2 regions of the Rhizobium sp. No.120 genome follow, and region 1 is predicted to be linked to the other one. Evidence: predicted binding sites of a transcription regulator. Region 1 holds the regulator's gene; the other holds the start of a gene.

Region 1 (10,481 bases):
TGATGACGGAAGCCGCAAGCGAAAGAGCCTTGGCCAAGAAGATGATCACGATCCCCTACAAGATGATCGGCCAGGACGTTTCGGTGTTCTACGGCGACAAGCGAGCGCTTTTCGATGTCAATCTGAAGATCCGCGCCAATACGGTCACGGCTCTGATCGGCCCTTCCGGCTGTGGCAAGTCCACCTTCCTGCGCTGCCTTAACCGCATGAACGATACGATTGAGACCTGCCGCGTCACCGGCAAGATCACGCTCGACGATCAGGATGTCTACGACGACAGCATCGATGTGGTTGAGTTGCGCGCCCGCGTCGGCATGGTGTTCCAGAAGCCCAATCCGTTTCCGAAGTCCATCTTTGAGAACGTCGCCTACGGTCCGCGTATCCATGGCCTGCATCGTTCCAAGGCCGATCTTGAGCATATCGTCGAAACCAGCCTTCAGAAGGCGGGTCTATGGGGCGAGGTGAAGGATCGGCTCCACGATGCCGGCACGAGCCTGTCTGGCGGCCAGCAGCAGCGCCTTTGCATCGCGCGCGCCGTCGCGGTCAGCCCGGAGGTCATCTTGATGGACGAGCCGTGTTCGGCGCTCGATCCGATCGCGACCGCGAAGGTCGAGGATCTCATCCACGAGCTGCGGGAGAATTTCACCATCGTCATCGTGACGCATTCCATGCAGCAGGCAGCACGCGTCTCGCAGCGTACCGCAATGTTCCATCTCGGCCACCTGGTCGAGGAGAACGACACCGATAAGATGTTCACCAATCCCGACGATTTCCGCACTCAGGATTACATCATGGGCCGTTTTGGTTGATGATGGCAGGCGCGCGGCTCCTTTCACATAGTTCACCTTGAGGATAGAAAAATGGTCTCCACTCACATTCTCTCTGCCTACGACGAAGACCTGAAGTTCCTGACCCGCCGCATTGCCGAAATGGGCGGCCTGGCCGAGCAGATGGTTAGCGACAGCGTACGCGCTCTCGTCAACAGCGATGCTGCTCTCGCGCAGAAGGTCATCTCCGACGATGTCGTTCTCGACCATGCCGAGCGTGAAGTCGGCGACAAGGCGATCGTTACCATTGCACGCCGCCAGCCGATGGCAGCGGACCTGCGCGAAATCATGGGCTCGATCCGCATCGCCTCCGATCTGGAGCGCGTTGGCGATCTCGGAAAGAACACCGCAAAGCGCGTCATCGCCGTGCAGGGAACTGGTGTTCCCCGCCGTCTCGCCCGCGGCATCGAGCATCTCTCCGAACTGGCGCTGAGCCAGCTCAAGGAAGTTCTCGATGTCTACGCGACCCGCTCGCCTGACAAGGCCGTGTCGATCCGCGAGCGCGACGAAGAGATCGACGCCATGTACACCTCGCTCTTCCGCGAGATGCTGACCTACATGATGGAAGATCCGCGCAACATCACCACCTGCACGCATCTTCTCTTCTGTGCCAAGAACATTGAGCGCATCGGCGATCATGCCACCAACATCGCCGAGACGATCTATTACATGGCGACAGGCGCGCAGCCGGAAGGCGAGCGCCCGAAGGACGATACCGCCAATACCGTCGGCGCAGTGACGGAATAATCTGGAAGCGAAGAAAGGAGACCATAGGCGCATGGTTCCGAGAGTTGCTGTTGTAGAAGACGAGGAAGCGCTTAGCGTTCTGCTGCGCTACAATCTCGAGGCCGAAGGCTTCGAGGTCGACACGATCCTCAGAGGCGATGAGGCCGAGCTGCGTCTCCAGGAGCGCATCCCCGATCTCCTGATCCTCGACTGGATGCTCCCTGGCGTGTCCGGTATCGAGCTCTGCCGCCGGCTGCGCATGCGGCCGGAGACGGAGCGCCTGCCGATCATCATGCTGACGGCCCGCGGCGAGGAAAGCGAGCGTGTGCGCGGACTTTCGACCGGCGCGGACGATTACGTCGTCAAGCCGTTCTCGACGCCGGAGCTGATGGCTCGCGTCAAGGCGATGCTGCGGCGTGCCCGCCCGGAGGTTCTCTCCACGGTGCTGCGTTGCGGCGATATCGAGTTAGACCGCGAAACCCATCGCGTCCACCGCAAGAGCCGCGAAGTGCGCCTGGGGCCGACGGAATTCCGCCTGCTGGAGTTTCTGATGTCCTCGCCGGGCCGTGTCTTCTCGCGTTCGCAGCTGCTCGACGGCGTTTGGGGTCATGATATCTATGTCGACGAACGCACTGTCGACGTCCATGTCGGTCGCCTGCGCAAGGCGCTCAATTTCTCCAACATGCAGGATGTCATCCGCACTGTTCGCGGGGCGGGCTATTCCATGGAAGCTTGAGCGGGTTGCCGCTCGGGTATCACCATTACAGCGCCACGCGTCTTTCAAGACGCGTTAAGGTCGCTGTAACATCTTAAAATGCTGCAAAATTTTCCCTTAAATCGATTCCGATTTAAGGAATTATGCAGGAGCGGCGGAAACAGAAAAACGGGCCTCGAGGGGCCCGTTTTTCTTTGTCTTGCTGCCACTTTCAGCCGTTGTTGCGCCGGCGCTCATGCACCGGCTGGTAGGCCATGCGCTGATGATAGGTGCAGTAGGGCGAAGAATCCGGGCTGTCGTTGCCGCAGAAGTGGAAGTCGTCCTTCAGCGGGTCGCCGACCGGCCACTTGCAGGTGCGTTCCGTCAGTTCCGTCAGGCCGAGGCGACGGGAGATCGGAACGACGACATTCGATGCCGGGCGATACTGGATTTCATTGACGGAATCGATCTCGATCTCTTCCTTCAGCATCGTTGCGCCCTGCTGGCGGGCGACCACCGTGCGGGTAGCGACGCGCGATCCGTAGGTTGCGGTGCGGGGTGCTGCTGCGCCGCGCTTTGGCGTGCGCGCCACAGTTGTGGTGCCGCCCGCCTTCGCTCGGCCGGGGAGGTTCAGGCGATGTACCTTGCCGATAACGGCATTACGGCTTACGCCACCGAGCTGCGCAGCGATCTGGCTGGCGCTCAAACCTTCGGACCATAGCTTTTTCAGCTTCTCGACGCGTTCGTCTGTCCAATTCATGCCCTGTCTCCGCTGTCGCGTTTCCGATGGCAGAATCCCTCACCATTGCCTCGCATGGGATCGAGGCGCGAAACGCTCTAAAATTGTGGTGACTAGTTCCGCCGCATGCAGTCTAGCAATTGGTTTTTAACCTAGTGTGAGGCTGACTCCGTGACAAGAGTCGCGGGAATCTTGAGGAATCGATTTCGAGGTTTTCCCCAACTTGCTGTCCGGGCGTGGCATTTCTGCCATAGGCGCCGCCCAACCCATCTCTTTTGCCGGCAAGCGCTTTCTCGCAACTGCTAAAACGCCAGTTTTGTTGACATCGCGGTGCAAAACATCAATAGTGCCCAGGCCGCCGCGAGGCGGCATTTTTGATTTTTTCGGACCCGTTTCATCAAAGGGAAGCGATCGGTCCTTAAAGTTGTGATCCAGGAGATATGGCCATGGCCGAGACCACGCCGCTTTATGACACCTATCTGCGCGCTCCTCTGCGGTTCGAGCGAGGCGAAGGCGTCTGGCTGGTCACTGAAAATGGCGAGCGCTACCTTGATTTCGCCGCCGGCGTGGCGGTCAACTCGCTCGGTCATGCCCATCCTCATCTTGTCGCCGAGCTGAAGGCACAGGCCGACAAGGTCTGGCACCTGTCCAACCTTTATGAGGTGCCCGGCCAGGAGAAGCTGTCGAAGCGGCTGACGGAAGTGACCTTTGCCGACAAGGTGTTCTTCACCAATTCGGGCGCCGAGGCGCTGGAATGCGCCATCAAGACGGCGCGGCGCTATCAATTCGCCAAGGGACATCCCGAGAAGTTCCACATCATCACCTTCGAGGGCGCCTTCCACGGCCGCACAATCGCGACGATCGCCGCCGGCGGTCAGGAAAAGTATATCGAAGGTTTCGGCCCGAAAGCGCCGGGCTTCGATCAGGTACCGTTCGGCGATCTCGATGCCGTGCGTGCTGCCATCACAGATGCGACGGCCGGAATCCTGATCGAGCCGGTCCAGGGCGAGGGCGGCATCCGTCCGGCCACCAACGAATTCCTGCGCGGGCTGCGTGAGATCTGCGATGAACACGGCCTGCTGCTGATCCTCGACGAAGTACAGTGTGGCGTCGGCCGTACTGGCAAGCTTTTCGCCTATGAATGGGCCGGCATCAAGCCTGATATCATGGCTGTCGCCAAGGGCATCGGTGGCGGTTTCCCGCTCGGCGCCTGCCTTGCGACGGCGGAGGCCGCCTCGGGCATGAAGGCGGGGACGCATGGCTCGACCTATGGCGGCAATCCGCTCGCCATGGCGGTCGGAAATGCGGTTCTCGATATCGTGCTTGCCGAAGGTTTCCTGCAGCATGTGCGCGATGTCGCGCTGGTCTTCCGCCAGGGGCTCGCCTCGCTCAAGGATCGCTTTCCTGACATCATCGAGGACGTTCGTGGCGAAGGCCTGATGCTCGGCATCAAGGCGGCCATTCCGCAGGCGGAGTTGCTGCAGGCGATCCGTGCCGAGCATCTGCTCGGCGTGCCGGCGGGCGACAACGTCATCCGTCTGCTGCCGCCGCTGGTCGTTACCGCCGAAGAAGCACGCGAAGGTCTTGCTCGCCTGGAGCGTGCCGCCGAGCGTGCGCGCGCTGCCCGCGTCAAAAAATCGGCTTGAGCTTACCGCCCGCATTTGGGGCGTTCGTGCCCCACGCGGGCGTTATTGTTTTTTCTGGAGCACAGGTAAGGACATGGCTTCTCCGAAACACTTTCTCGATCTCTCTGCCGTTCCGGCTGCCGATCTGCGCAATATCATCGATGACGCGATGGTGCGAAAGAGCGCGCAGAAGGCTGGCACTGCCGACAAGCCGCTGGCCGGCAAGATGCTGGCGATGATCTTCGAGAAGCCGTCCACCCGAACTCGTGTTTCCTTCGACGTCGGCATGCGCCAGCTCGGCGGCGAAACGCTGTTCCTCTCGGGTACCGAGATGCAGCTTGGTCGCGCCGAAACGATTGGCGATACCGCTAAGGTGCTGTCGCGCTATGTCGACGCGATCATGATCCGCACGACGGATCATTCGCGCCTGCTGGAGTTGGCGGAACATGCGACGGTTCCGGTCATCAATGCGCTGACCGACGATACGCATCCCTGCCAGATCATGGCCGACATCATGACCTTTGAAGAGCATCGCGGCCCGATCAAGGGCAAGACGCTTGCCTGGACGGGCGACGGCAACAACGTGCTGCATTCGCTGATCGAAGGCGCGGCACGCTTCGGCTATCGCATGAATATGGCGGTACCCCTTGGTTCCGAGCCGAAGGATCACTATCTGAACTGGGCCCGCAACGAGGGCGCCGAAATCATGCTCTCGCATGATGCAGACCGTGCGGTCGCCGGCGCCGATTGCGTGGTAACCGATACCTGGGTTTCCATGAATCAGGAGCACCGGGCACGCGGTCACAACGTCTTTCAGCCCTATCAGGTCAACAAGGCTTTGATGGCACAGGCCGGCAAAGACGCTTTGTTCATGCATTGCCTGCCCGCCCATCGCGGAGAGGAAGTGACGGACGAGGTGATCGACGGTCCGCAATCCGTTGTCTTCGATGAGGCGGAAAACCGCCTTCATGCGCAAAAGTCGATTCTTGCTTGGTGCCTGGGCGCGATCTGAAGATATCAAACCGCGTCTGAAGGGCGCGGGCCCTAGAGCCGGATGGTCCCAGGTCGAAGCGACCTAGGACCTGAATCCGGTCTAGAATCAAAGAATAGAGCATGACGGCGCCCGAAAACCGCTCTCACTTTTCGGCGTCATGCTGCAGGAGTAAAGCAATGGCAGAAAATGCCGCCTCGCTGGGTCAGTTCGATTTCGCCGGTGACGATCATGTCGTTCCCTTCCAGGTGGAAGGTCTGGATGTGCGCGGCCGTGCCGTGCAGCTTGGTCCGCTGCTGGACGCCATTCTCGCCCGGCACGACTATCCGGCGCCGGTCGCACGGCTGCTCGCCGAAGCTATCGTCCTGACCGTCCTGCTTGGCACGTCGCTGAAGTTCGAAGGCAAGTTCACCGTGCAGACCAAGGGCGACGGTCCCGTCGACCTTCTGGTCGCCGATTTCTCGACCCCGGAAAACGTCCGGGCCTATGCCCGTTTCGATGAAGAAGCGCTGGCAAAGGCAGTTGCCGAAGGCCGGACCGAGCCGGAGCAGCTGCTCGGCAAGGGCGTGCTCGCTTTCACCATCGATCAGGGCCGTTTCACGCAGCCTTATCAGGGCATTGTCGCACTTGACGGCGCGTCGCTCGAGGAGATTGCAGGCACCTATTTCCGTCAGTCTGAACAGATCCCGACGCGCGTGCGTCTGGGCGCTGCAGAACTTTTCGATCGTGATGAAAACGGCAAGCCGCGTCACCGCTGGCGGGCTGGTGGCCTGATCGCCCAGTTCTTGCCGGAAGCGCCTGAGCGCATGCGCCAGCCGGACCTGCATGGTGGCGATGGCGATACAGGCGTGCGTGATCATGTCGAGGATGACGCCTGGTCGGAAGCCCGCAGCCTGGTGGAAACCATCGACGCCGACGAATTGACGGATCCGCAAGTCGGCACCGAGCGGCTTCTCTATCGCCTCTTCCACGAGCGCGGCGTACGCGTCTATGAACCGAAGGCCGTCTATGACCGCTGTTCGTGCTCGCGCGACAAGCTGAAGGGCGTCTTGAAGGGCTTCACGGCCGAGGAGATCGAGGCCAGTCAGGAGAATGGCGAAATTGCCGTGACCTGCGAGTTCTGCTCGACGACCTATCGTTTCGAAGTGTCCGAGATAGAAGCGGCCTGAGTCAGCTTTAATTCAGCGTGCGCAGCAGGTTTGGCGTATCGAGAGAGAAGGCGGGGATCTTGACATGGAATTGCTCCCCGTCGTCCGTCTCCATCTGGTAATGGCCGAACATCATGCCTGACGGTGTATCCAGCGGGCAGCCCGAGGAATATTCATAGGTATCGCCGGGCTTCAGGTGCGGCTGCTCGCCGACCACGCCGGGTCCCGTCACCTCATCCACGATGCCGTTCATGTCGGTAATGTGCCAGTAGCGCGTCACCAGCTTCACGGCTTTCTTCGAATGGTTGGAGATGACGATGCGGTATCCCCAGACATAGCGATCGTCCTCCGGATCGGATTGCTCCTCCAGATAAAACGGTTCTACAACCACCTCGATGTCGCGTGTTAGGGCGCGATACATGCCTGACACCTTGCCATTGTCCCGAAACGCCGGACGCTCCTTCAAGCCGCATGGCTGTTTCAGCATTTTCAAGTTTGCGGCATATTATCCGCTTTCCACCACTCCCGCAAAGTGCAGGATATTTAGCGGTATCCTATAACCGATGCTTTCCGTCAAGGAACGGCGTGATGAAATCCTGCGTGAACGGCCAGGGCGGCTTTGATTCCAGCTATTACGGTTCATGTTAAAGGTTAACGAAATCGTCTCCAAGTATCGTAAGCCGCCGTCATTTGGCCTCATCTAATGGAGTAGACTTAGATCTATCTTCCGCATTCAGGAAACGCTTGCTGCGATTGCTTCTGGACTTTCATGACTGGTCGTCACACGTGATCGCCCGGCCTCAAAACCTCCGCGCCATATAACCCCTGTTCTTTTTATAAGTTCCCTCGGCAGGATTTGGATGAGATTCCCCTGCAGCAGGATTTCAGCTATCATCTGATTCTGGCATGGCCCGTGCCTCCGCCCTCCATTCGGGAAAGTATACTTCATGCGGGGCCGTCGATATCCAAACCGACTGTTTGAGCGCCTGGCATAAGGAGGGGTTGCGGTTATTGCTCGCAATAGGAGGTTTATATGAGGCTTTCTGCCCCTGTTTATCATTTGAAGCGTAAGGCTAGGCTCCTCTCTCGCCAGCAGAAAATCCCCTTGCACGCCGCGCTGGATCGCGTCGCGGCTCATGAAGGCTTTGCGGGCTGGAGCTTGCTCGCAAGCAAAGCGAGCTCAGCCGTGCCCATCGGTGAGCTGTATTCGCGTCTGAGCCCGGGCGATCTGGTGCTGATCGGCGCGCGGCGCGGTCACGGCAAGACCCTGATGAGCTTGCGGCTTGCCGTCGAGGCCATGAAGGCTGGCAATTGCAGCGTCTTCTTCACGCTGGAGGACACGGAAAAGGTCGTCGTCGACCGTTTTCCTGTCATTGGTGCCGATCATGCGGAATTTGCCGGTCTGTTCGAATTCGACAACTCGGATGCCATCAGCGCCGATCATATCGTCGAGAGGCTCGCTCGGGCGTCGCCTGGCACACTGGCCGTGGTCGATTTTCTGCAGTTGCTGGATCAGAAACGAGAAAATCCGGAATTGATGATCCAGGTTCAGATATTGAAGACCTTTGCGCGCGCCAGAGGGGTGATCGTCGTCTTCATCTCACAGATCGATCGTTGCTACGATCCGGCGCTGAAGCCCGTGCCCGATCTTTCGGACGTCCGTCTGCCAAACCCGCTGGATCTCAAATTGTTCGACAAGATGGTCTTCCTGAACAACGGCCTGGTCGAGTTCAAGGCCGCCAGCTGACGAGCTACCCCATCTCTCGCGAGATTGCCCGGTGAGGGCAGTCGAGCCGCCCGGAAGTCTCCGGGCGGCTCAATTGATATCAGGCGGAAACCTGCTCGAGAGCGCGAGCGAAATCCTCGACCAGATCGGCGCTGTCCTCGATGCCGGCGGAGAAGCGCACGGTGCCCGGCGAAATGCCGAGCTCGGCACGGGCTTCGTCGGTGAGGTTCTTGTGCGTCGTGGTGGCCGGATGCGTGATCAGGCTCTTCGAGTCGCCGAGATTGTTGGAAATCTTCACGATCTCCAGCGCGTTCTGCAGCTTGAAGGCTGCTTCCTTGCCGCCCTTCAGTTCGAAGGCGACGAGCGTCGAGCCACCGCTCATCTGCTTGGCGATGATATCGGCCTGCGGATGGTCCTTGCGGCCGGGATAGATCACGCGGGCGACCTTGTTCCCCTGCTCGGCGAGGAAATCGGCAACCTTGGAGGCGTTCGCCGTCTGCTGCGCAACGCGCAGCGGCAGCGTCTCGATGCCCTTCAGCAGCGTCCAGGCGGTAAAGGGAGACATGGCCGGGCCGGTATGGCGGAAATAGTCCTGCAGGTTCTCGTCGATCCACTGCTTGTCGGAGAGGATGACGCCGCCGAGAGAACGGCCTTGGCCGTCGATATGCTTGGTGGCGGAATAGACGACGATATGGGCGCCGAGTTCCAAAGGCTTCTGAAAAAGCGGCGTCGCGAAGACGTTGTCGACCACGACCTTTGCGCCGATCTGGTTGGCGAGCTTGGCGACGGCGGCAATGTCGACCACTTCCAGCGTCGGGTTGGTCGGGCTTTCGAGGAAGAAGAGCTTGGTGTTCGGGCGGATGGCCTTTTCCCAGTTCTCGGTAAAGCGGCCGTCGACCAGCGTGCATTCGATGCCGTATTTCGGGGCGAGCGTCTCGACCACCCAGCGGCAGGAGCCGAAGAGGGCGCGGGCAGCGACGATATGATCACCGGCCTTCAACTGGCAGAGGATGGCGGCGGAGACGGCGGCCATGCCGGATGCGGTCGCACGGGCGTCTTCTGCGCCTTCCAGCGCGCACATGCGCTTTTCGAACATGTCGTTGGTGGGGCTGCCATAGCGGGCGTAGATGAATCCATCCGTCTCGCCCTTGAAGCGGGCTTCCGCCGCTTCCGAGGTGTCATAGACGAAGCCCTGGGTCAGATAGATTGCTTCGGAGGTCTCGCCGAATTGCGAACGGAGCGTTCCGCCGTGAACGAGCTGGGTTGCGGGGCGCCAAGTCTTGCTCATGCCATCACCACTTTCAAAACAAAAAAACCGGTCGCAAAAGCAGACCGGTTCAACCCCGGTCTTTTTAGCCATTTGTTTAACGTGGCTGCAAGCCGACCGGCCAAATCACCACGGGATAAGTTGCAATACTGCCGTTGACGGCTTGCGTCAATTCCCCGAGTTTGGTTTTGTCTGCGACAAATTATGAGAGAAGCATGATGGCTCGCAATACTGGAATTTTGGCCGATCGCGCCATCGCAGCGCTGTTCGAAACGGGGCGGCTGACGAGCGAGAGAGAACTGGACGTCGATCAGATCCAGCCGGCAAGCCTTGACCTCAGGCTCGGTTCGCATGCCTTTCGCGTCCGCGCCAGCTTCATGCCCGGTCCCTCACATCTCGTCGCCGACAAGCTCGACCGGCTGAAACTGCATGTGGTCGATCTCTCCGAAGGCGCGGTGCTGGAAACCGGCTGCGTCTATATCGTGCCGCTGATGGAGCGCCTCGATCTGCCCGAGGATATGTCCGCCTCCGCCAATCCGAAGAGCTCGACCGGCCGTCTCGATATCTTCACCCGCGTCATCACCGACCGGGCGCAGGAGTTCGACAAGATCCCGGCTGGCTATTCCGGGCCGCTCTATCTCGAAATCAGCCCGCGCACCTTCCCGATCGTCGTTCGCCGCGGCTCGCGCCTGTCGCAGATCCGCTTCCGGGTCGGCCAGGCCGTGCTCACCGAGCCGG
Region 2 (10,481 bases), on a different contig from region 1:
ATTCATATTTTTAGGATATGCCATGATCGAGCTCCGACATCTCCGTTATGCTGTAACCGTTGCCGATGAGGGCCATATGACCCGCGCTGCCGAAAGGCTCGGCATCCAGCAACCGCCGCTTAGCCAGCAGATAGCCAAGCTGGAGGCCATCGTCGGTGCGTCGCTCTTCAAACGCCTGCCGAGAGGCGTCGAGCTGACGGATGCCGGGCGAACCTTCGTGGAGAGGGCGAGGACCATTCTCCATGATGTCGATCTTGCTATAGAGGCGACAAAGCGCAATGCCCGCGGCGAGGAAGGAAGCCTCGCCATCGGCTTTACCAGTTCAGCGGCGTTTCATCCGCTGGTCAGCTCAGCCGTCCGCTCGCTCGGCGAGATATCGCCGGATGTGGCGCTCAAGCTTGAGGAAGCCAGTACACCCGATTTGATCGCCATGCTGCGTTCCGGCTTTCTCGACGTTGCGCTCGTGCGCTCACCCGTCGCACAGTCGGGCGGCCTTGTGATTTCCCGAATTCTCGATGAGGAGATGCTGGTCGCTCTTCCGGATCGTCATCCCTTTGCGATGACAAAAGGAGAGAAGCCTCGGCCCATTCAATTGTCGGAGCTCGCCAACGAGGCCTTCATACTTTACCGTCGTCCGTCGGGACCGGGGCTATATGACAGTATCATAGCGGCGTGCCTTGGGGCGGGCTTCAGCCCGAAAATACGGCATGAAGCTCCCCGGTTGCTGTCGACGCTCAGCCTGGTCGCCGCCGGCCTCGGAATCTCCATCATTCCAGGATCCATCGCCCGGCTGGAGACCAACGGCATCACTTATCTGAGGCTTCACCCAAGCGCCAATCTCGTGGCGCCGCTTTATCTGGCGCAAAAAAATGAGCAGCCTAGCGGAGCGCTGCGGCTTTTTGCCGACATCGTTGATCAGGAGAAAGTAACATTGAAATACAGTCCGTGAGCCGGCTACCCACATTTGCGAGAGCACGAGGATCGCGCGGCCTATGAAACTTCGCGCTACACTCTTGAACTGGAAGATGCGCCGATGAAATGGCGAAAAAGTCGGGTTGCAACGAAAGGAAACCGAATGCGATATGGTACGCGTAGTCCGTCGTTGTGAATGCTTTCGATTCCGTCGATATGAATCCTGAGGAGACCGGAATGAATTCGATGCGGCGCGGCATTCTTGCTTTCTTCGGTAGCCTCATTCTGAGTAGACCATCTCCCAGCCGGGCCGTGAGCCAGCCGCCGGCGTTTGCAGCCTCTCGCTCCAGCTACAAACCGCGGCATGTGCTCTGCTTTCTCGGCGAAGACAATGGTCTTGCAAAGCTCCTGCAGAGCGCCCGTGCCGCCATCGCCCAGTTCGGCGATGGTTTCACCGCCGATGAAGACAGTTCGCAGAATGAACCGGACGACCGGATGGTCCGTTCGTTCAATATCTGCTGGGACCGTGTGAACCCCGATGCCTATGAAGAGGCCGACGAGGATGCCGTCGCCACGCATGGGTCTGTCCTTTACGTCCTCAGCCCGCCCATGACCGCCGAAACGGCAGTTGCAACATCCGCAAAGGCCTTGATGTTCGTGCAATATATGCTCGATCATGGTGCGGTCGCCGTGAAGGGCGAGACCGCGGGGGTGGCTCACGGGGTACGGCGATGGAAAGAGCTTTGCGCGCAAGGGCGCGGCGCGGGGGATTCCGATGATCTCCTGGTACTTGCCAAGACCTGCCGCCTCGCCTTTGCGCGCCGGCCCATTGGCGACGATACAGAGGGCATGGCAAGCGTAGGGAACCATCTAGTCGGATTGCCGGACGTGCTCGTTACCTTTGTCCGGAAAGACGAGCAGCAGCCGTCGACCAATGACGAACAGCTTGAAATTGCCGCTCTGATTGACGAGATCGGCGATCAGATGACACGCGAGGGTGTCGACGCAGCAGCAGCGGCTCGTCACGCCACCCTTTCCGACGACACTCGCTATGACGAAGATGAGTATAAGTTCAATCCGTTCGGGGTCGTGACCATTCGCGACAAGAAACTTTGATGACAACTCCCGTCAAAGCGATGGTTGCGGCGCCCGAAGACAGATTGGATACGGACAATCTAGAAGCTCAGCATTGAATCCTTCCAGAGGCGAAATCCTCCGAGGAACGCATTTTCGTTCTCGCCGATACGGCAGCCGGGTGGCAATTCTTTGAGCTTTTCGGCATTGCCACCGCCAATGACGATTTCATGCGGCAGCAAGGCTGCCTTCAATCTTTCGACGATCTCCTCAACCGACTGGCGCCACTTTTTCTTGCCGTATTTTTCAAGGCCCCGCTCGCCGATGAAGTCTTCGAAGGTACCCCGCTTCTTGTAGGGCAAATGGGCGAGTTCCATGGGCAGGCAAACGTGATTGGCAATCATCGCTGAACCCAATCCGGTGCCAAGGCCGAGAAACAGCATGTTGCCATCTTTGTAGTTGCCGATTGCCTGCATCACGGCGTCGTTGACAAGCTTGACGGGCTTGCCGAAAGCAGCGGAAAAGTCGAAATCCTGCCAGCCGCTTCCGAGGTTGTGCGGTTCCATAGCGGGTTTATTGTTCGAAACAGGCCCAGGATATCCCATGCCGATAACGTCATATCGCCAGTCTCCTGTCAGATCCTTGACGGCCTGGACCATCTCTTTTGCAGACATAGAAGGACCCGAGACGGCTGCCCGGCGGTCGCTGCCGGAGCTGAGACGCATTTTGACATGCGAACCGCCGAGATCGATGGCCAAGACGGCAAGCTCTTCTGTCGCAGCCTGCGCCACGGCTTTCTTCAGTTTTACGTTTGTTTTGCGGCTCTCAATTACCTCAATCATATTCGTCCACACTTTCTATCCGCGACGGCACAAATCGCACTATGACGCTTCAACGACCGGGACGGAGAAATCCTCTCCCTCCCAATGATCGGTGTCAGGCCAGTAAAAGGTAAAGGCAATAGACCCGCCTTTGGGCAGGCGTTCGCATGAAAGCTCGGCCACATGTATCCCGAAACCGTTCTGGCTCGTTTCGGTATCGCTGGCGCTGGCCCAACCGTCGAAACTCCAGCGAATGATCGCTGGCTCCATGACCTCGATTCGCAGACGTTTGCCGACGGAAAGCTGTGACAGCTTGTTGTTGAAACGCCACGGCACGAAGGATGCCGTAATCTTGTCTCTCACGTAGCGCTCGACACCTTGCGGCGGCATGTCGAAAACGGTCCCGTCTCTCAGCGAGCGCAGGAGCTTGATGTGCTCGGCATGCGCCCAGACGAGCGGCATGGCGCTGCCGGAAGGTTTTCCGAGGACGAGCTCTAGTTCCGGGATATCGGGCTGGTCCCACACCTGTTCCGGCAGCAATCCGCCCTGCCCGGCAGACTGCTCGAGTGTCTTGAGCAGCTCAAGAGCCGCTGCCGGCCGGCCGGCCGCAAGCTCATAATGAGCGCGCTCGCCTGCCAGCAACGGCCATGGCCGCCCGATGCCTGTGCCGTCGAACGGGCCGCCGTCTTCATGCTCGCCATAGCCATCGCCGGTATAACGATACCACAATGACCCTTGCGGCAGATGGCATTTGAGCTGTGCGTCTATTACCTTCACGGTGTCGAGGATGCGAGGATCGTTGGCGGCTCGCAATCCGAACCGCACCAGCGCCAGGGCATCGGGGCTGACGACACGAGCGGTTGGCAAAAAGGATTCGGCAGGCGGCCTGTTCTTGATCGGCACGAAACCATCGGCAGGCGAGCTTCCGTCGGCAATCTCAGGCGGCGCAATGCGGACATAATAGCCCTTGACTCCGAGAGCGGCGCTTTCCGCATCGCTGCTGACATAGGTCCAGCGCTCGATCTGATCGTTCCAGGCATCTGCGGTCTGCCGCAGATAATCCGCATTGTGCGTCTGATCGGCAATTTCCAGAATATCGGCCGCCGCCAGCAGAGCGGCAATCTCAACCGCCAAGGTGAATGGAGAAAAGCCGCCATCCTCCTCCCAGCGGTCCTCACCCGTAACGGGGCCGTTGACAACGACATAGCGGGCTGCACTCTCGACCATCGGCACGTAGGACAGCAGAAGATCGCCTGTGAGTATCCCTTCGCGGCGCAGGGCATCGGCAAGCAGGATCGGGAAGGCACATTCGTCCATCTGTATTCCGGTCCAATAGGGCTCGCCGTCCAGCCAGCAATTCTGCGGCCAATGCCCATCCGCTTCCTGGATGACGCGCAGATAGGCCAGAATGCGTAACGCATCCTGCGAGGCACCTGCAGCCAAGAAGCCGCCGGCGGTCTCGACCAGATCGCGCGGCCAGACCAGATGATAGCCGCCGAGGTCTTCGTCGCCCTTAGCAAAGCCCCACGGAATGGAGAGAGAAGCAACGGCCGGCCCCTCGAAAGAAAGAGGCCGGTGCGTTGCCAGAACGGCTGTCGATATCCGATAACGATTGACTTCGGGCGGCGGCGCTCTCGGTTCGTCCAAAGCCAATAGTCCGTCTTGCCATGCCCGCCAGTCGGCAACATGGCTGCGTTCGGCGCTGACATAGCCGGCTTGCAAGCTGGCAAGCGCATTGTAGCCGGCCTCTTTGGGGTGGCTTCCAAAGCCGAGCGATACGGTGGCGGTGTCGCTGCCGCCAGTGAGATCGATCTCACCGGTCAGCGCAATATTGCCGTCGGCGGCACGCGCAAAGGCCGGGTCCAAGCGGCCCTCTTTCTGCAATTGCTGCCATCCGTCGGAAATACCGACATAGCCGGCAGATGCCGTCCGCCAGCCGCCACTGACGGCAAGGGCCATCGAGACGCCGCCCGTACCCGTCGCAAAAAGCATCGGGGTGCCCTTATAGTCTCCCACCCAGCCCGTATTGCCGTAGCCGGCATTGACCAGATGCGGAGCTGCCAGCAGGTAAAGGCGATAATCGTGGATCCTGCCTTCCAGCGGCTCGAACGATATCTGCTGAAGCAAGCTGCTGCGCATCGGATCGACGATGATGCGCTTGATGATCCGATAACGGCCGTCGATTGCGGTATTCGTCAACCGATAGGCCGGAACGCCATCCTCGACCGTGGTGACGACGCTCTTCGTATCGCGCTTTTCCTCCGAAAAATAGCCATCGGGACCGGTGACGATCAATCCGATGTCGCGCGTGCAGGCGCTATCGACCCGGGGATAGTAGATTTCGTTCAGGATACCGTGGCTGAGAGTGAACCAGATGCGGCAGGCCGGCGAAAGCGCCGTGCCAACTCCGTTCTTTGCACTGGACGTCCAGCGAGGTTCGATACCATTCACATTGGGGCCGGAAGCATCGTAAAGCGCCATGCACTATCTCCTCCATCGCTGCAATCTGCTCCAATCAACGTGTTTCGGCAAGACGGAACCCAGGACGCTCTTGCAAAAGCGCACCGCTTTGCTTAATCGTTTAATCAAGAAACCGGAGCGCACTCTTGGATGGGTCAGACCCGCCCTTCTTCGATTCGAAAAATCGCAACCAAGCTGGGTGTCTCCACGGCAACGGTCTCGAATGCTCTGCGTGGCACTGGGCGGGTATCATCAGCCCTTGCGGAGCAGATTCGCCTCGAAGCGGACAGGCTCGGCTATGTGCCTGACCATGCGGCCCGCGCTCTGCGCACCGGCAAGAGCGATACGGTCGGCCTGCTGGTTCCGAATATCGGCCAACCCTTGTTTCCCGCTTTTGCCCAGGCCATCGAATGCGCCGCCAAGCGGCGCGGTATTGCCGTTCTGATCGGCGATAGCCAGGGCGATCCACAGCAGCAGGAGTTCGAAATCAGGACCATGATCGCCCGCGGCGTCGATGCACTGATTGTGATACCGACGCGCGGCACGACCATTGCACCCACGGATGTCCCGGTGCCGGTCGCCGTCATCGACAGCGCCGCCACGGTCGGCAACATCGCCGCCAGCGACCACCGTGAGGGTGGACGTCTCATCGCCCGCCACCTGCTCGAGCTTGGTCATGACCGGCTTCTCATCCTCGCCGGCCCAGAGAATTCGCTAGTGGCGCGCGAGCGCGTCGAAGGAATGAGCGAAGTCTTCCGCCAGACCGGCGTCGAACCGGCATTGCGACACAGCGATGCAACGTTCGAAGCCGGCAGCGCCCTCGGACGCGAGCTTGATCTACGGGATTTTACCGCCTGCGCCGCCGCTTATGATACCCTGGCCATTGGCTTTGCCATTGCGGTCAGAGACCGAGGCTACAGCATTCCTCACGACATATCGCTCACGGGCTTTGATGATCTGATGTGGGCTCAAATCGTCTCTCCGCCGCTCACGACCGTCCGGCAGGATCTGGAAGCGGTGGCAAACCACGCGCTCGCGTTCGTTGCCGGAGAAACCGAGACCAGCGGAATATTCCCGACAGAACTCGTCTTGCGGCGATCCACCGCGCGCCCATCCGCTTTTGCCAAGGGAGGCAGACATGCCGAATGAACCCCACGACCTCCATTCACCTGAGCTGCGCGATCGCGCCGTCCGGGCGGCATTGGGCCTTGAGCCGTTCGATGTGCTGATTGTCGGCGGAAGGCTCGTCGATGTCGCGACCTCGGAAATGAGGCCGGCCGATATCGGCCTTGTCGGCCCCTTGATCGCAAGCGTTCATGCCTCCGGGACAAGGAAGGACGCAAGGCAGACCATCGACGCTTCGGGACGATTCATCACACCCGGATTTATCGACACGCATATGCACGTCGAAAGCTCGATGGTGACGCCAAGGCGATACGCGGAAACGGTCGTCCCCCAGGGCACGACAACGGTCTGCTGGGATCCACATGAAATCGGCAACGTCGCCGGCCTCGACGGCATTCGATGGGCGCTCGAAGAAACACGGCAATTGCCGCTGCGCTTCCTGACACTGGCACCATCCTGCGTCCCCTCGGCACCTGGCCTTGAGCTTGCTGGTGCGGAGTTCCGTTCCGACGAAATGGCGACCATGATCAGCTGGCCGGAAATTTCCGGCGTTGCCGAAGTGATGAACATGCGCGGGGTCCTGGAGCGAAGCGAGCCAATGCGCGGCATTGTCGAAGCCGGACTTGCAAGCGGCAAGCGTGTTTGCGGCCATGCCCGCGGGCTCGAAGGCGCGGAATTGCAGGCCTTTGTTGCCGCAGGCATCCAATCCGATCACGAGCTTACCTCGGGTGAGGACTTGCTGGCGAAATTGCGGGCAGGCGTTACCATCGAATTGCGCGGTTCCCATGACTATCTCCTGCCCGGCGCCGTCGAGGCATTGAAAAAGCTGCCACATCTGCCGCAGACATTGACGATCTGCACCGATGACGTCTTCCCAGACGACCTCGTGAATGACGGCGGGATATCATCCGTTTTGAGACGTCTCATCAGCTATGGAATGAAGCCGGTCGATGCCATCCGCGCCGCGACGCTCAACGCCGCCATGTGGCTGAACCGCTATGATCTGGGATTGGTGGTACCCGGTCGCCGTGCCGACATCGTCATTCTGTCCGATCTCGAAAAGTTCGTCGTCGAGCGCGTTTATGCATCGGGGCGTGAGGTCGCGAGAAGCGGCAGCCTCGTTGGAGCCAGCGAGTGCATGCCCTCGGATGCCTATCGCGACACCGTAAGGCTCGAGAAGCTTTCCGCCGCCGATTTCGAGATCGAGCTGCCGGGCATGACTGATGCTCGCGTCAACACGATTGTCAGCCCACGATTCACGAAATGGGGAGAGGCAATCGTCAAAATCGAAAATGACAAGCTCGTTCTGCCTCACGATATGCTGCTGATGGCCGTCATCCATCGTCATGGTAGAAAAGAGCCTAAACCCGTCATCGGCATCCTGGAAGACTGGGGCCATTGGCGTGGTGCTTTGGCGACGACGATATCGCATGACAGCCATAATCTCACCGTCTTCGGCCGCGACCCCGCAGATATGGCTGCGGCAGCCAATGCCGTCATCGAGGCTGGCGGCGGCATGGCAACGGCGGCCGATGGCGAGGTAACGGCATTGCTTCCCCTGCCCGTCTGCGGCTTGCTGTCGGATGCACCCGCAATGGAGGTGGCCGATGATTTCGCCAGGCTGCGCGCCGCAGCTGATGCAATTGCGGACTGGATGCCGCCAATTCGCACCTTCAAGGCCGTCGTCGGAGCAAGCCTTGCTTGCAACCCCGGCCCGCATGTCACCGATCTCGGGCTGACCGACGGAACCACCCGGGACATAAGACCGCTTCTTGCTGCAAGCCGAATTTGAAGCCACGCGACACACGGCAGCCTTTGCCGATTTGGGAGAACATCCGAACCATGGTGGACCTCCTCTATTCTGTCACATCCATGTCATGAAATACGCCGACACCTCATGCGAAATCAGGAGCGGGTACCGACATGGATTATTTCAGACGTTTCAACTTTCTGTTCGCGACGCCAACATTCGACAATGAGGATCTGGAAGGCGCCCGCTACAATCAGATCGTCGAGGAGATCGAACGCTCCGGCTTCGAGGTAGTACGCGCGCGCAATCTCGAAGATGCCGAGATCGCCGTGCAGACGGATGCGGCCATCGGCTGCATGCTGGTCGACTGGGGCAAGAAGGGCCTCGAAGGAAAGACGGCCGCCCTCATCAACCTCATGCGCCGGCGCGGCCTCGAGTTCCCGATCATCCTGCTGATCCGCCGCAAGCGCTTCGAGGATGTGCCGGTGGAAGTCCTCGATTTCATCGACGGCTACGTCTTCCTATCGGAAGAAACGCCCGCCTTCATCGCGAAAAGCCTGATCAGCAGGCTCAAGCAATATGCCGAGACGCTGAAGACGCCATTCTTCGGTGCGCTTGTCGATTATGCCGAGGAAGGCAACCACCTCTGGACTTGCCCGGGGCACAACGGCGGCATCTTCTATAGCCGCAGCCCCATCGGCCGGGTCTTCATGGAGCATCTGGGTGAAGCGGTCTTCCGCGACGATCTCGACAATTCCGTGCTCGATCTCGGCGACCTCCTGACCCACGAGGGACCAGCGCTTGCCGCGCAAAAGGAAGCAGCGAAGATTTTCGGCGCTGAGAAGACCTATTTCGTGCTGAACGGCACCTCCACGTCCAACAAGGTCGCGCTCTCGGCGCTCGTGACCGACGGCGATCTCGTGCTGTTCGACCGCAACAACCACAAGGCCGCCCATCACGGCGCCTTGATGATCTCGGGCGGCATTCCGATCTATCTGCCGACCAGACGCAATGTCTATGGCCTGATCGGCCCTATGGATTTCGCTGACATGGACGAGGAGGCGCTGCGCGAGCGTATCCGCACCCATCCGCTGGTGAAAGATCCAGAAGCCTACAAGAAGCCGCGGCCGTTCCGCGTCGCGGTCGTGGAACAATGCACCTATGACGGCACCATCCACAATGCCGAGATGATCCTCAAGCGGATCGGCCACCTGTGCGATTACATCCTTTTCGACGAGGCATGGGCGGGCTTTATGAAATTTCATCCGCTTTATGCCGGGCGCTTTGCCATGGGTCTTTCCGATCTTGGCCCGGATGCGCCCGGCATCATCGCCACCCAATCCACTCATAAGCAGCTGGCAAGCTTCTCGCAGGCCTCGCAGATCCACATGAAGGATAGGCACATCACCGGCCAGAAACGCCGCGTGGAGCACCGGCGCTTCAACGAAAGCTTCATGCAGCACGCGTCGACCTCGCCCTTCTATCCGCTCTTCGCCTCGCTCGACGTCGGCGCGCAGATGATGAAGGGTCGCTCGGGCGAAGTGCTTTGGGACGACACGATCCGCCTCGGCATCGAACTGCGCAAGAAAATCCGCGCCGTTCGCCGCGAATTCGAGGAGAAGGAGCATCGCCCGGAACGCCGCTGGTTCTTCGAGCCTTTCGTGCCGGATCGGGTGGCGATCCCGGATGTGTCGAGCCCCGGCGCCGTGCATGACGTGCCGTGGGAAAGTGTCGCGACCGACCAGCTCGCAACCAATCCTGCCTTCTGGCACCTGACGCCCGATGCCTCATGGCACGGCTTTTCCGGCATGGAGCCGGGTTTTGCCATGACGGACCCGAACAAGCTCACCTTACTTACCCCCGGCTTCGACCGAGCGAGCGGGAAATACACCGAGCATGGGATTCCAGCGCCTGTGGTCGCACAATATCTGCGCGAAAACCGTATCGTCGCGGAAAAGAACGACCTCAATTCGCTGCTGTTCCTTCTGACGCCCGGTGTCGAGGCCAGCAAGGCCGGCACTCTGATCAGCGGCCTTGTTGCCTTCAAGAAGCTTCATGACGACAATGCGCTGCTGGAAGAGGCAATTCCGGAATTCTACCGTCGCCGTCCGGTTCGCTACGCGGGCGTGCGCCTGCGCGATCTCTGCGCTGAGATGCACAATTTCTTCCGCCAGGCCGATGTAAGCGCCCTGCAGACGAAGCAGTTTTCCGCCGAGCATCTGCCGCCGATCGCCATGTCGCCGCACGATGCCGCGCGCTGCCTGGTGCGCAACGATGTCGACTATCTGCCGATCGACGCCATTGCCGGCCGCATCGCGACGACGCCTTTCGTCGTCTAT

What was found. The regulator PhoB, encoded in region 1, activates phosphate uptake and scavenging genes when phosphate is short. The targets are predictions, from matches to a motif close to TGTCATNNANCTGTCAT.
Region 2: a site for PhoB is predicted at 8,255-8,271, ahead of ACYJRZ_RS23500 (Orn/Lys/Arg family decarboxylase). Genes of this name have one in related genera too.

Annotation. Positions count from the first base shown of each region.
Region 1 is NZ_BAAJNQ010000002.1:409,205-419,685, forward strand. Features, by position in the region: gene pstB (phosphate ABC transporter ATP-binding protein PstB) at 1-809, shown strand, start outside; gene phoU (phosphate signaling complex protein PhoU) at 861-1,574, shown strand; gene phoB (phosphate regulon transcriptional regulator PhoB) at 1,606-2,289, shown strand; gene ACYJRZ_RS07740 (GcrA family cell cycle regulator) at 2,480-3,007, opposite strand; gene ACYJRZ_RS07745 (acetylornithine transaminase) at 3,433-4,632, shown strand; gene argF (ornithine carbamoyltransferase) at 4,706-5,623, shown strand; gene ACYJRZ_RS07755 (Hsp33 family molecular chaperone) at 5,782-6,771, shown strand; gene apaG (Co2+/Mg2+ efflux protein ApaG) at 6,779-7,171, opposite strand; gene ACYJRZ_RS07765 (DNA helicase) at 7,784-8,497, shown strand; gene ACYJRZ_RS07770 (O-succinylhomoserine sulfhydrylase) at 8,577-9,764, opposite strand; SAM riboswitch at 9,808-9,886, opposite strand; gene ACYJRZ_RS07775 (2'-deoxycytidine 5'-triphosphate deaminase) at 9,959-10,481, shown strand, end outside.
Region 2 is NZ_BAAJNQ010000010.1:31,616-42,096, reverse strand. Features, by position in the region: gene ACYJRZ_RS23530 (LysR family transcriptional regulator) at 23-949, shown strand; gene ACYJRZ_RS23525 (hypothetical protein) at 1,150-2,028, shown strand; gene ACYJRZ_RS23520 (ROK family protein) at 2,088-2,828, opposite strand; gene ACYJRZ_RS23515 (glucan 1,4-alpha-glucosidase) at 2,868-5,288, opposite strand; gene ACYJRZ_RS23510 (LacI family DNA-binding transcriptional regulator) at 5,418-6,416, shown strand; gene ACYJRZ_RS23505 (adenine deaminase) at 6,406-8,184, shown strand; gene ACYJRZ_RS23500 (Orn/Lys/Arg family decarboxylase) at 8,316-10,481, shown strand, end outside.